Regions from separate parts of the Pseudomonas sp. DSP3-2-3 genome, predicted to be linked through region 1. Evidence: predicted binding sites of a transcription regulator. Region 1 holds the regulator's gene; each other region holds the start of a gene.
The links. Region 1 encodes FliA, which starts transcription of late flagellar genes. Its sites were predicted from a motif close to CTAAAGTTTNNNNNNNNNNNGCCGNTAA; they were not measured.

Region 1 (3,208 bases):
GGCGCTCAGGAGCAACTCAAGACTTTGGGTCGCATCCTCAATGTGCCGGTGACGCATGTCGATCCAGGCCAGTCGCTGGCTCAGGCACTGGAGCCGCTGCTGCGCAAACGCGTGGTGTTGATCGACACCGCAGGTCTGCAAGCCAGCGATCCGGCCCTGCGCATGCAACTCGAAAGCCTCGCCGGGCGTGGCATCAAGGCGCGTAATTATCTGGTGTTGGCAACGACCAGTCAGAAGCAAGTGCTGACCGCGGCCTACCACAGTTACAAACGTTGCGGTCTGGCCGGGTGCATCCTGACCAAACTGGACGAAACCGCCAGCCTGGGCGAAGTGCTCAGCCTGGCGATCAGTCATGAGCTTCCTGTTGCCTACCTGACTGACGGACCGCGAATACCTGATGATTTACACCTTCCGCGTCGGCACCAATTGGTGACTCGTGCGGTCAATGTGCAGATGCAGGAAGAGCCTAGCGAAGAAGCGATGGCGGATATGTTTGCCGACCTGTATCACAACCCCAGCAAGCGGGTGGGTTAGGTGAAACGAACTACTGGAATTTACCTGCATCGATGGTCTGCCACGCATTGTTCCTCAGCGAACGTGCAGCCCCCAATGTGGCTTGGGTCTACGCAAGACAAGGTAATGAAATAACATGGGCAGCATGCATCCCGTACAGGTGATCGCGGTGACCGGCGGCAAAGGTGGCGTCGGTAAGACTAACGTGTCAGTGAACCTCTCGCTGGCCTTGGCCGAGCTTGGCCGGCGCGTCATGCTGCTGGACGCTGACCTTGGCCTGGCCAATGTCGACGTGTTGCTGGGGCTTACGCCCAAGCGCACCCTTGCCGATGTCATTGAAGGCCGTTGCGAATTGCGCGACGTACTGCTTCAAGGGCCGGGCGGGATTCGCATCGTGCCAGCCGCTTCCGGCACGCAGAGCATGGTGCATCTGACGCCGGCGCAGCATGCCGGTCTGATTCAGGCTTTCAGCGATATTGGCGATAACCTTGACGTACTGGTCATCGATACGGCCGCCGGCATTGGCGAGTCGGTGGTGAGCTTTGTGCGGGCCGCCCAGGAAGTCTTGCTGGTGGTGTGCGACGAACCGACCTCGATCACTGACGCCTACGCGCTGATCAAGCTGCTCAACCGCGACTACGGCATGAATCGCTTCCGGGTCCTGGCCAACATGGCCCAGAGCCCGCAGGAAGGCCGCAACCTGTTTGCCAAGCTGACCAAAGTGACCGACCGTTTCCTCGATGTTGCCCTGCAATACGTCGGCGCCGTGCCTTACGACGAGTGCGTGCGCAAGGCGGTGCAGAAGCAGCGTGCCGTTTACGAAGCGTTCCCGCGTTCCAAATGCTCCCTGGCCTTCAAGGCCATCGCGCAGAAAGTCGACACCTGGCCGCTGCCGGCCAATCCGCGCGGTCATCTTGAGTTCTTCGTCGAGCGACTTGTCCACCAGACATTTGCGGGGCCTGTCCAATGACAGCCAGCGGCTATCAGATGTATAGCAAGACCTCCAAGAACTCTCAGTACGAGCTCATCGAGCGCTATGCGCCGCTGGTCAAGCGCATCGCCTATCACTTGCTGGCGCGTTTGCCGGCCAGTGTCCAGGTCGAGGACTTGATCCAGGCCGGGATGATCGGGCTGCTTGAAGTGTCGACCAAATACGACTGCACAAAAGGCGCGAGTTTCGAAACCTATGCGGGTATCCGGATTCGTGGCGCGATGCTCGATGAAGTGCGCAAAGGTGACTGGGCACCACGTTCGGTTCACCGCAATACGCGCATGGTCAGTGACGCAATTCGCTCAATTGAAGCTAAAACAGGTCGTGACGCTAAAGATCACGAGGTTGCGGCCGAACTCCAATTGAGTCTCGATGATTATTACGGGATTTTGAACGATACCCTGGGCAGCCGCTTGTTCAGTTTCGACGACCTGTTGCAGGACGGCGAACATGAAGGGCTGCACGAGGACGGCGCAAGCGGTTCGCTTGAGCCGTCGCGGGATCTGGAAGACGAACGTTTCCAGGCCGCGTTAGCAGATGCGATTGCCAATTTGCCAGAGCGCGAGCGACTGGTGTTGGCGCTGTACTATGACGAGGAGCTGAATCTCAAGGAAATCGGTGAGGTCCTTGGGGTCAGCGAGTCGCGAGTCAGCCAGTTACACAGCCAGTGCGCAGCTCGTTTGCGAGGGCGTTTGGGAGAGTGGCGAGCGCGTTGACAGGTATGGCGCATCCGTAGGGTTGCGCTGTGCGTGTAAGCCGGCTGTGCAAAGCGTTGTGTGGGGAGATGGACAAGGCGGGAACCGGTCATTGGCGCTACTGCGAGCTGTTGGAAGGTGGTTTACCTCTCTGGCGGCAAGTCGAGCTGCTGCCCGGTTTCTTGACTGTTGATTTACCAAGCCCGTCGTCGTTTTAGTACAGCCGATGTGAGCTGTGCCGGTATTGATTGAACAGCGCGTTCAGGTGCTGAACGCGTTAAAGACTGCTTGGAGGTCGAATTGGACAAGAACATGAAAATCCTCATCGTTGATGACTTCTCAACGATGCGGCGGATCATCAAAAACCTGTTGCGTGATTTGGGATTCACCAACACGGCCGAAGCCGATGACGGACTCACCGCGCTGCCAATGTTGCAGAGCGGTGCTTTCGACTTTCTGGTCACTGACTGGAACATGCCAGGCATGTCCGGCATCGACCTGTTGCGTCAGGTGCGCGCCGATGAACGACTCAAGCACCTTCCGGTGCTGATGGTCACGGCCGAAGCCAAGCGCGACCAGATCATCGAAGCGGCCCAGGCTGGCGTCAACGGTTATGTCGTGAAGCCATTTACGGCCCAAGTGCTGAAAGAAAAGATCGAAAAGATCTTCGAGCGCGTCAATAGCTGATGTTTGCCGCGAGGGCGCTATGGAGCATAAAGAGACATCTCAGGGCGACTTTGAGTCAACCCTGAAAAAACACGCGCATGAGCTGGTGATGTGCCTTGAAAAAGGCCGTTTCGGCGAAGCCGTGCAATTGATCCATGAGCTGAACCAGACGCGTGATCGCGGCTTGTATCAGGAAGTCGGCAAGCTCACCCGCGAGCTGCACAGCGCGATTGTCAATTTCCAGATTGACCCGAACATGCCTCAGGCCGAAGAAGTGTCCCAGATCACGGATGCTACCGAGCGTTTGTCGTATGTTGTCAGGCTTACCGAAAATGCGGCCAAC
Region 2 (3,208 bases), on a different contig from region 1:
GGGTCTGGTCTGGCGACATCTCCGGCGAACCGCCGAGGTCGATCACGTAAGGCGAACCACTGTCGGAAAACCCCACCGGGTCTTTGAAGTAACCGGCAATGGCCAGCAACTGTTCGGGCGTGGCCGACGACATCAGCCACAGCACCAGGAAGAACGCCATCATCGCGGTAGCAAAGTCGGCGAAGGCGATTTTCCATGCCCCGCCGTGGTGTCCGCCTTCATAGCGCTTGACGCGCTTGATGATTATCGGCTGATTATTTTCCATGGCTTAACGACCGCGAACCGCTTGCTCCAGCTCACTGAAGCTGGGCCGGTGCGCGGGGTACAGGACTTTACGACCAAACTCGACGGCCAGCGACGGCGGCATGCCGGACGCCGAAGCCACCAGCGATGCCTTGATGGCTTCGTAGACGTTCAGCTCTTCCTTGGCATCGTGGGCCAGGGACGTGGCCAGCGGGCCGAAAAAGCCGTAGGCCGCGAGAATACCGAAGAACGTACCGACCAGTGCCGCACCTACGTGGTTACCGATGGCAGCCTTGTCGCCGTCACCCAGGGAGGCCATGGTCACCACGATACCGAGTACCGCCGCGACGATACCGAAACCGGGCATACCGTCGGCGATGCCGGTAATGGCGTGGGAGGGATGCCCGAGCTCTTCCTTGATGCTTTGCAGTTCCATGTCGAACAGGCCTTCCAGTTCATGGGGAGCCATGTTGCCCGAGGACATGATGCGCAGGTAATCACAGATGTACGCCGTCATCCGCTCGTCTTTGAGCACGCCCGGATATTTGGCAAAGATCGGGCTGGCCGCTGCATCTTCGATATCCCCTTCAATCGCCATCATGCCTTCGCGGCGGCTCTTGTTGAGGATCTCGTACACCAGGCCCAGGACTTCAAGGTAATACGCGTGAGTGAAGCGCGTGCTGAACATTTTCAGCGACTTCTTGAACACGTGCATGGTCATGTAGCCGGGGTTGGCTTGCAGGAACGCGCCCAATGCCGCACCACCGATGATCAGAACCTCGAAGGGCTGGATCAGTGCTGCAATCTTGCCGTGGGAGAGAACGTATCCGCCGAGCACGCTCGCGAAAACGACAATGATGCCGATAATTTTAGCCATAGGTAGAAACTACTTACCAAGTCGGATTCAGGGACATGTTGCGGAAGTTCGTGAAACTCTTCTTCTACTTATCGGCATATGTGGGCCAGACTATAGGCCGCTATGAGGAAAAGCCAGCCGGGCCTTGAACGGCGGCCCGCGACCTGATGTCTTACCCTGAAATTTCGCAGTCCATACTGCCTAAAATATCCAGTCGTACAGGCCTGATGCATGCCTCCAGATACCTCGACACCGCTACCCGTTCCGAAGACCCTCGACGCCTGGGTCAAACAGCTCGATGGCGTTGCATTGCCGGTGCCTGCGGCCAATCACAAACGCGTGCGCTCGGCACTCAACGACAGCCGCCGTTCCCTGCGTGATATCGCCGACATGGTCCAGGACAGCCCGGCGCTGGTCCTGAGCGTCATGCGCGAGGCCAATCACCACACCAACAAACTGGCGGAGCCGGCGGAAAGTCTTGAGGTAGCAATCAATCGTCTGGGCCTGGCGCGCACCGAAGTGCTGCTCAATCGCCTGCCGACGCTGGAAGCAGATGAGATGCCCGCCACGTTTCGCCAGCTGCTGCTGGTCAGCCAGCACGCTACGCAGCAGGCCAACGGTCTGTTCGCCGGACGTCTGGCGCGGCTCTGGCAGGATATTCACCTGGGCAGCCTGTTGTTTCTCTCGCCTTTGTGGCCGATGGCACTGACGTATCCCAAGCTGCTCGATGAATGGGAAATGCGCGTCATCCATCAAGGCGAGTCGTCTCGCCTCGTGGAAAAGCAATTGTTTGGCGTCAGCCTGCTGGAGCTGTGCGTCGCCATGGCCGAGCTTTGGCACCTGCCGCTGTGGGTGACACTGGGTTATCGCCTATTGATCAGCGAACGGCGTCAACTGGTGAAAGCCATGCGCATCGCCCGCAACAATGATGACCCGCTGCTCCAGCAACAGCTCATGGACGCCGATCCTCATTTGCATCGCTGGCTGAATCAGCCCGCCAATACGGTGTTGCTGGGCAACGGTCTGGCGCTCGCGGCCCAGCAAGCCTGGGACAGCCCGCATTGCCTGCGCTGGGAGCTGTTGACCAGCCTGTATCTGCAACAACCGCTGGATACCGTGCAACAACAGGTGCATCAGAACGCCGTGAGCAGTGCCCTGCATCACGCGGCTCCGGGAACATGGCATCCGGCCGAAGCGCTGCTCTGGCCGTGGGACGCGCGTCGGGTCCATCGCGGCATGCTGCCGGCCCCGCCGCCGTCTGCCGAAGCCCTGCAAGTCTGGCGCAAACACTGTGCCGAGCTGCTGATCGAGCCGAGCCCGTTCAACAACGCCATGCACTTGACCACTTCTTCGCGCGACGCCTTGCTGTCCTGCGGCATGCAGCGAGTCATGCTGATGATGACGGACAAGACGGCAACCATGCTGCGGGTTCACCAGATCGGTGGCTTGCAGAAGGAAGCCGCAGAAACCGTGCTGTATATAAAGGAGAGCACGGTGTTGCAGCGCTTGCTCGCGCAACCCACTCAACTGCGCATGACGCCAGCCAACATCGATCAGTTTTCGGCGTTGCTGCCGGGCAGTATCAGGGGCTTGTTCAAGGGTCAGCACTGGTTGATTCGCTCCCTGAGCAGCAATGGCAAAGTGGTGATGCTGGTGTTCGCCGACCAGGGCGGCGGGCCGCTTTCGGAGATATCCGTACAAGCTTTCGGAAAAACCTGTCAGTGCATCGAGCGGGCGATGACCAGCTTTAGTGGTCGCAAAGCCTGACAGCTGGGCTACAATTCGCCTCTTTTTCCGATATTGGAGGCTGCACATGTCCGTCTTCTCTAGCCTGCCGCTGGTCATCGAGCCCAGCGACCTGCTGGCACGCCTCGACGCGCCGGAGCTGATTCTGGTGGATCTGACCAGCAGCGCCCGGTATGACGCCGGACACATCCCCGGCGCACGCTTTGTCGATCCCAAGCGCACGCAACTGGGCCAGCCTCCGGCCCCCGGTCTGTTGCCAGCACAAGCACAGCTCGAAGCGCTGTTCGGCGAGCTGGGCCATAACCCGAATGCGGTCTACGTGGTCTATGACGACGAAGGCGGCGGCTGGGCCGGGCGATTTAT
Region 3 (3,208 bases), on a different contig from region 1:
CGGCTAGTTCGGCGGTGGTGTAGATCGTCAGTTCACCGTCGATATGCACGCGCGCGGTGTCATTGGATGTCTCGCACTGAAGTGGCATGGCAGCCTCCGTTGTCAGGGCAGGATCAGCTTGGAAACTGCCGCCAGCATCTGCGCGGGCTGGAAAGGCTTGACCACCCAGGCTCTGGCGCCAGCGGCCTGGCCTTCGAGCTTTTTCGATTCCTGGGATTCGGTGGTCAGCATGATGATCGGCGTGAATTTGTAGTTGGCCAGCTTCTTGACCTCCTTGACGAAGGTGATGCCATCCATGTTGGGCATGTTCACATCGCTGATGATCAGGTGTACTTTCTGACCATTGAGCTTGCCCAGCGCATCCTTGCCGTCACTGGCTTCGATCACGTCATAACCGGCACTTTTCAAGGCAATACCGACGACCTGCCGAACACTGCTGGAGTCATCGACAACCAATACACTTTTAGCCATGAGGCTCTCCTTAAAAGAAGGTAATTTCCTGTGAATTCTGCTGTGCGCCAGTGCCGCCACGGTGGGTGTGACGCTGTTCGTCAGTGGCGTAGGTGGCTTCCATTCGTGCCAGCCAATCGCGGGCATTGAGGGGTTCGGTCTGTTCTGGCGACTGGCTGACCTGCTGCAGATGCGCGTGCAGCGAATCAATGTTGTCGCGCACGTGAGTCAGGATCTGGCTGACCCGGTCCTGGAATTGCAGGCTGACCAGAACGTCGGTGAGTTCGTCCCGAATACCAAAGCTTTCCTGTTGCAGCATTTCAGCGGATTCGGAAAGGCGCTGGGTGACGGTCTTGAAACGCTCCAGTACCTGCTGGATGCTGCTTTCCGAGGTCGCAACAGAGTTGCTGTCCTGGTCGGCGCCACTTGAGGCTGCCTGCACCAGTTGGGTGATGGCGTTGTTGATGATGTCGACTTTGGCGGACATCTGTTGTCCGGTTTCGCTGGATTTGCTCGACAGGCTGCGCACTGCGTCAGCGACCACGGCAAAGCCACGTCCGGCTTCTCCGGCACGAGCTGCCTCGATGGCGGCATTGAGCGCGAGCAGGTTGGTTTGCGCGGCGATTGCCGCCACGTCGGCAGCCATTGTCCTGAGCTCACCGGTGTAGGCGGTCAGATTGCGCACTTGCGTCAGGGTTTCATCGCGACTGGTTTGCGTCGCCTTCAGCGAGTCGATGACTTGCACCAATTCGCCGTCACTCTGGGCCAGCGCATGTTGTGCGCCACCGGCGCTGTGTCCGGACAGTTCACCCGCAGCCTGCTGAGAGGCGTGAACGGTATCCTGCAAACGCGAAGAAATACTGGTGAACCGGGTGGCCAGCGAGACGATTGCGGTTTCGGTCTGCTGGCGCGAGCTTTCAACCTGCTTGGCCCAGATGGGCATTGCGCCGAGAAACACTTCATTGAGTTGTGCCGCGGATTTCAGCGTAGGGTTTTCGCTGGCCTGCTGCTCGTGCAACGCAACAGCACTGGCGACAGCTTCATTGATTCGGGCGCGTTGTGAGCGGGTGCTCCACCAGCAGGCAGCGAAACCAATGGCCAGTATTGCAGCACCGAAGGCCAGGCTTTGACGCGTTGGGCCATCAAGCGTTAGCGTGACGATTGCAGCGGCAATGGCGGGAAGTTGTGGAAGCCAGAGGAAGGGCACATGGACTTTTTGGGATGAACGAGCGTTTTGGCCGGGCATCATGGTTCAATCCTTGAACAGTCACACATTCGAAATAATGCGATCAATGAGTTATCTGCTCTGCCGATCCAGACTTTAGGCCCAAGGGGGGACCGGTCGTCTGATCGTTTGCAACAGCGTTCATCATCAGTCACTGGCATGCAGGCTCCTTATGACCTGTCAGGCCGAAGTAGGGACGTTCAAGGCAGGATGATGGCACATAGCCATAAAAAAAGCTGTGCGATCAATCGGCGTGATCAAAGGTCCACATTCGCAAGCAACCGTGACCAGGCATTACTGCTGGGTCGGCGTGCGTCAGTCAGTTGTTGTCTTTCCAATCCGAGGAGAAACACCATGCAATACCGTCAATTCGGCAACACTGGCCTCAGTGTTTCCCGACTGTGTCTGGGTACCATGACGTTTGGGCTGCAAACCGACGCGCAGGTGTCGCACCAGATCATCGACCGGGCGGCCGAGGCCGGGGTCAATTTCATCGATACCGCTGATGTGTATCCCCTGGGCGCAAAACTGGACAGCGTCGGCCGCACCGAGGAAATCGTCGGCAGCTGGCTCAAGGGCAAGCGCGACAATTACATTCTGGCCACCAAAGCGTGCGGGATAATGGGCGAGCAGGCGTGGCAGCGCGGCGCTTCACGCAAGCACTTGCTCAGCGCCATTGAAGCGTCGCTCAAGCGCCTGAACACCGATTACGTCGATCTTTACCAGCTGCATTCGGACGACCCAGGCACGCCGCTCGAAGAAACTCTCGAAGCGCTGGATATCATCGTCCGCCACGGCAAGGCGCGTTACATCGGCGTCTCGAATTTTCTGGCTTATCGGCTGGCACGCATGCTGGGTCGTGCCGATTTCCTCAAGCTGACCCGCTTCGTGTCCGTCCAGCCGCGCTACAACCTGCTGTTCCGCCAGATCGAACGCGAGCTGTTGCCGCTGGCTGGTGAAGAACGTCTGGCAGTGATTCCCTACAACCCCTTGGCTGGCGGATTGCTCACCGGCAAGCACACCCACGACAAGGCGCCTGCCGAGGGTCGATTCACGGCAACGGTAGGCAAGGCTGGCGAGATGTACCAGCAGCGCTACTGGCACGAGCGGGAATTCCAGAGCATCGCCAAACTCAAGGAAGTGATTACCCAGGCCGGTAAACCGATGACCACGACGTCAGTGGCCTGGGTGCTGGCCAATCCGCTGGTGACCTCTGCGATCATTGGCGCCAGCCGTCCTGAGCAACTGGACGATACGCTGGCGGCGGCGGATTTTGTGCTGGAGGCGGAACTCAAGTCCCAGCTCGATGACATCACCCATGAATATCGCTGGGGTGATGCGGCGCGTTAAAGGCCGTGGATCGTGGATCAGGTCGCACTGTTTCGGCAGATGCGGGCCTGCTCCACAGCTCCATGGCGAAATCCACGAAGCAACGCAATTTCGGCGAACGGTAGCGATCTTGCGCATACATCAAATGCATCGGGCGACAGGGGAGCTGGTACTGAGGCAACAGCGCAATCAGGCGGCCGTTCT

Region 2: the regulator FliA is predicted to act here: its motif matches at 1,189-1,216, upstream of motA (flagellar motor stator protein MotA).
Region 3: the regulator FliA is predicted to act here: its motif matches at 1,748-1,775, upstream of ACP7E4_RS14100 (methyl-accepting chemotaxis protein).

The regions. Positions count from the first base shown of each region.
Region 1 covers NZ_JAFCXH010000006.1:202,580-205,787, reverse strand. Annotated here, with positions in the region: gene flhF (flagellar biosynthesis protein FlhF) at 1-534, shown strand, start outside; gene fleN (flagellar synthesis regulator FleN) at 650-1,483, shown strand; gene fliA (RNA polymerase sigma factor FliA) at 1,480-2,220, shown strand; gene ACP7E4_RS09845 (chemotaxis response regulator CheY) at 2,512-2,886, shown strand; gene ACP7E4_RS09840 (protein phosphatase CheZ) at 2,906-3,208, shown strand, end outside.
Region 2 covers NZ_JAFCXH010000021.1:47,687-50,894, reverse strand. Annotated here, with positions in the region: gene motB (flagellar motor protein MotB) at 1-265, opposite strand, end outside; gene motA (flagellar motor stator protein MotA) at 269-1,120, opposite strand; gene ACP7E4_RS21680 (HDOD domain-containing protein) at 1,331-2,866, shown strand; gene rhdA (thiosulfate sulfurtransferase) at 2,913-3,208, shown strand, end outside.
Region 3 covers NZ_JAFCXH010000010.1:170,645-173,852, forward strand. Annotated here, with positions in the region: gene ACP7E4_RS14090 (STAS domain-containing protein) at 1-88, opposite strand, end outside; gene ACP7E4_RS14095 (response regulator) at 103-471, opposite strand; gene ACP7E4_RS14100 (methyl-accepting chemotaxis protein) at 482-1,699, opposite strand; gene ACP7E4_RS14105 (aldo/keto reductase) at 2,030-3,025, shown strand; gene ACP7E4_RS14110 (LysR family transcriptional regulator) at 2,988-3,208, opposite strand, start outside.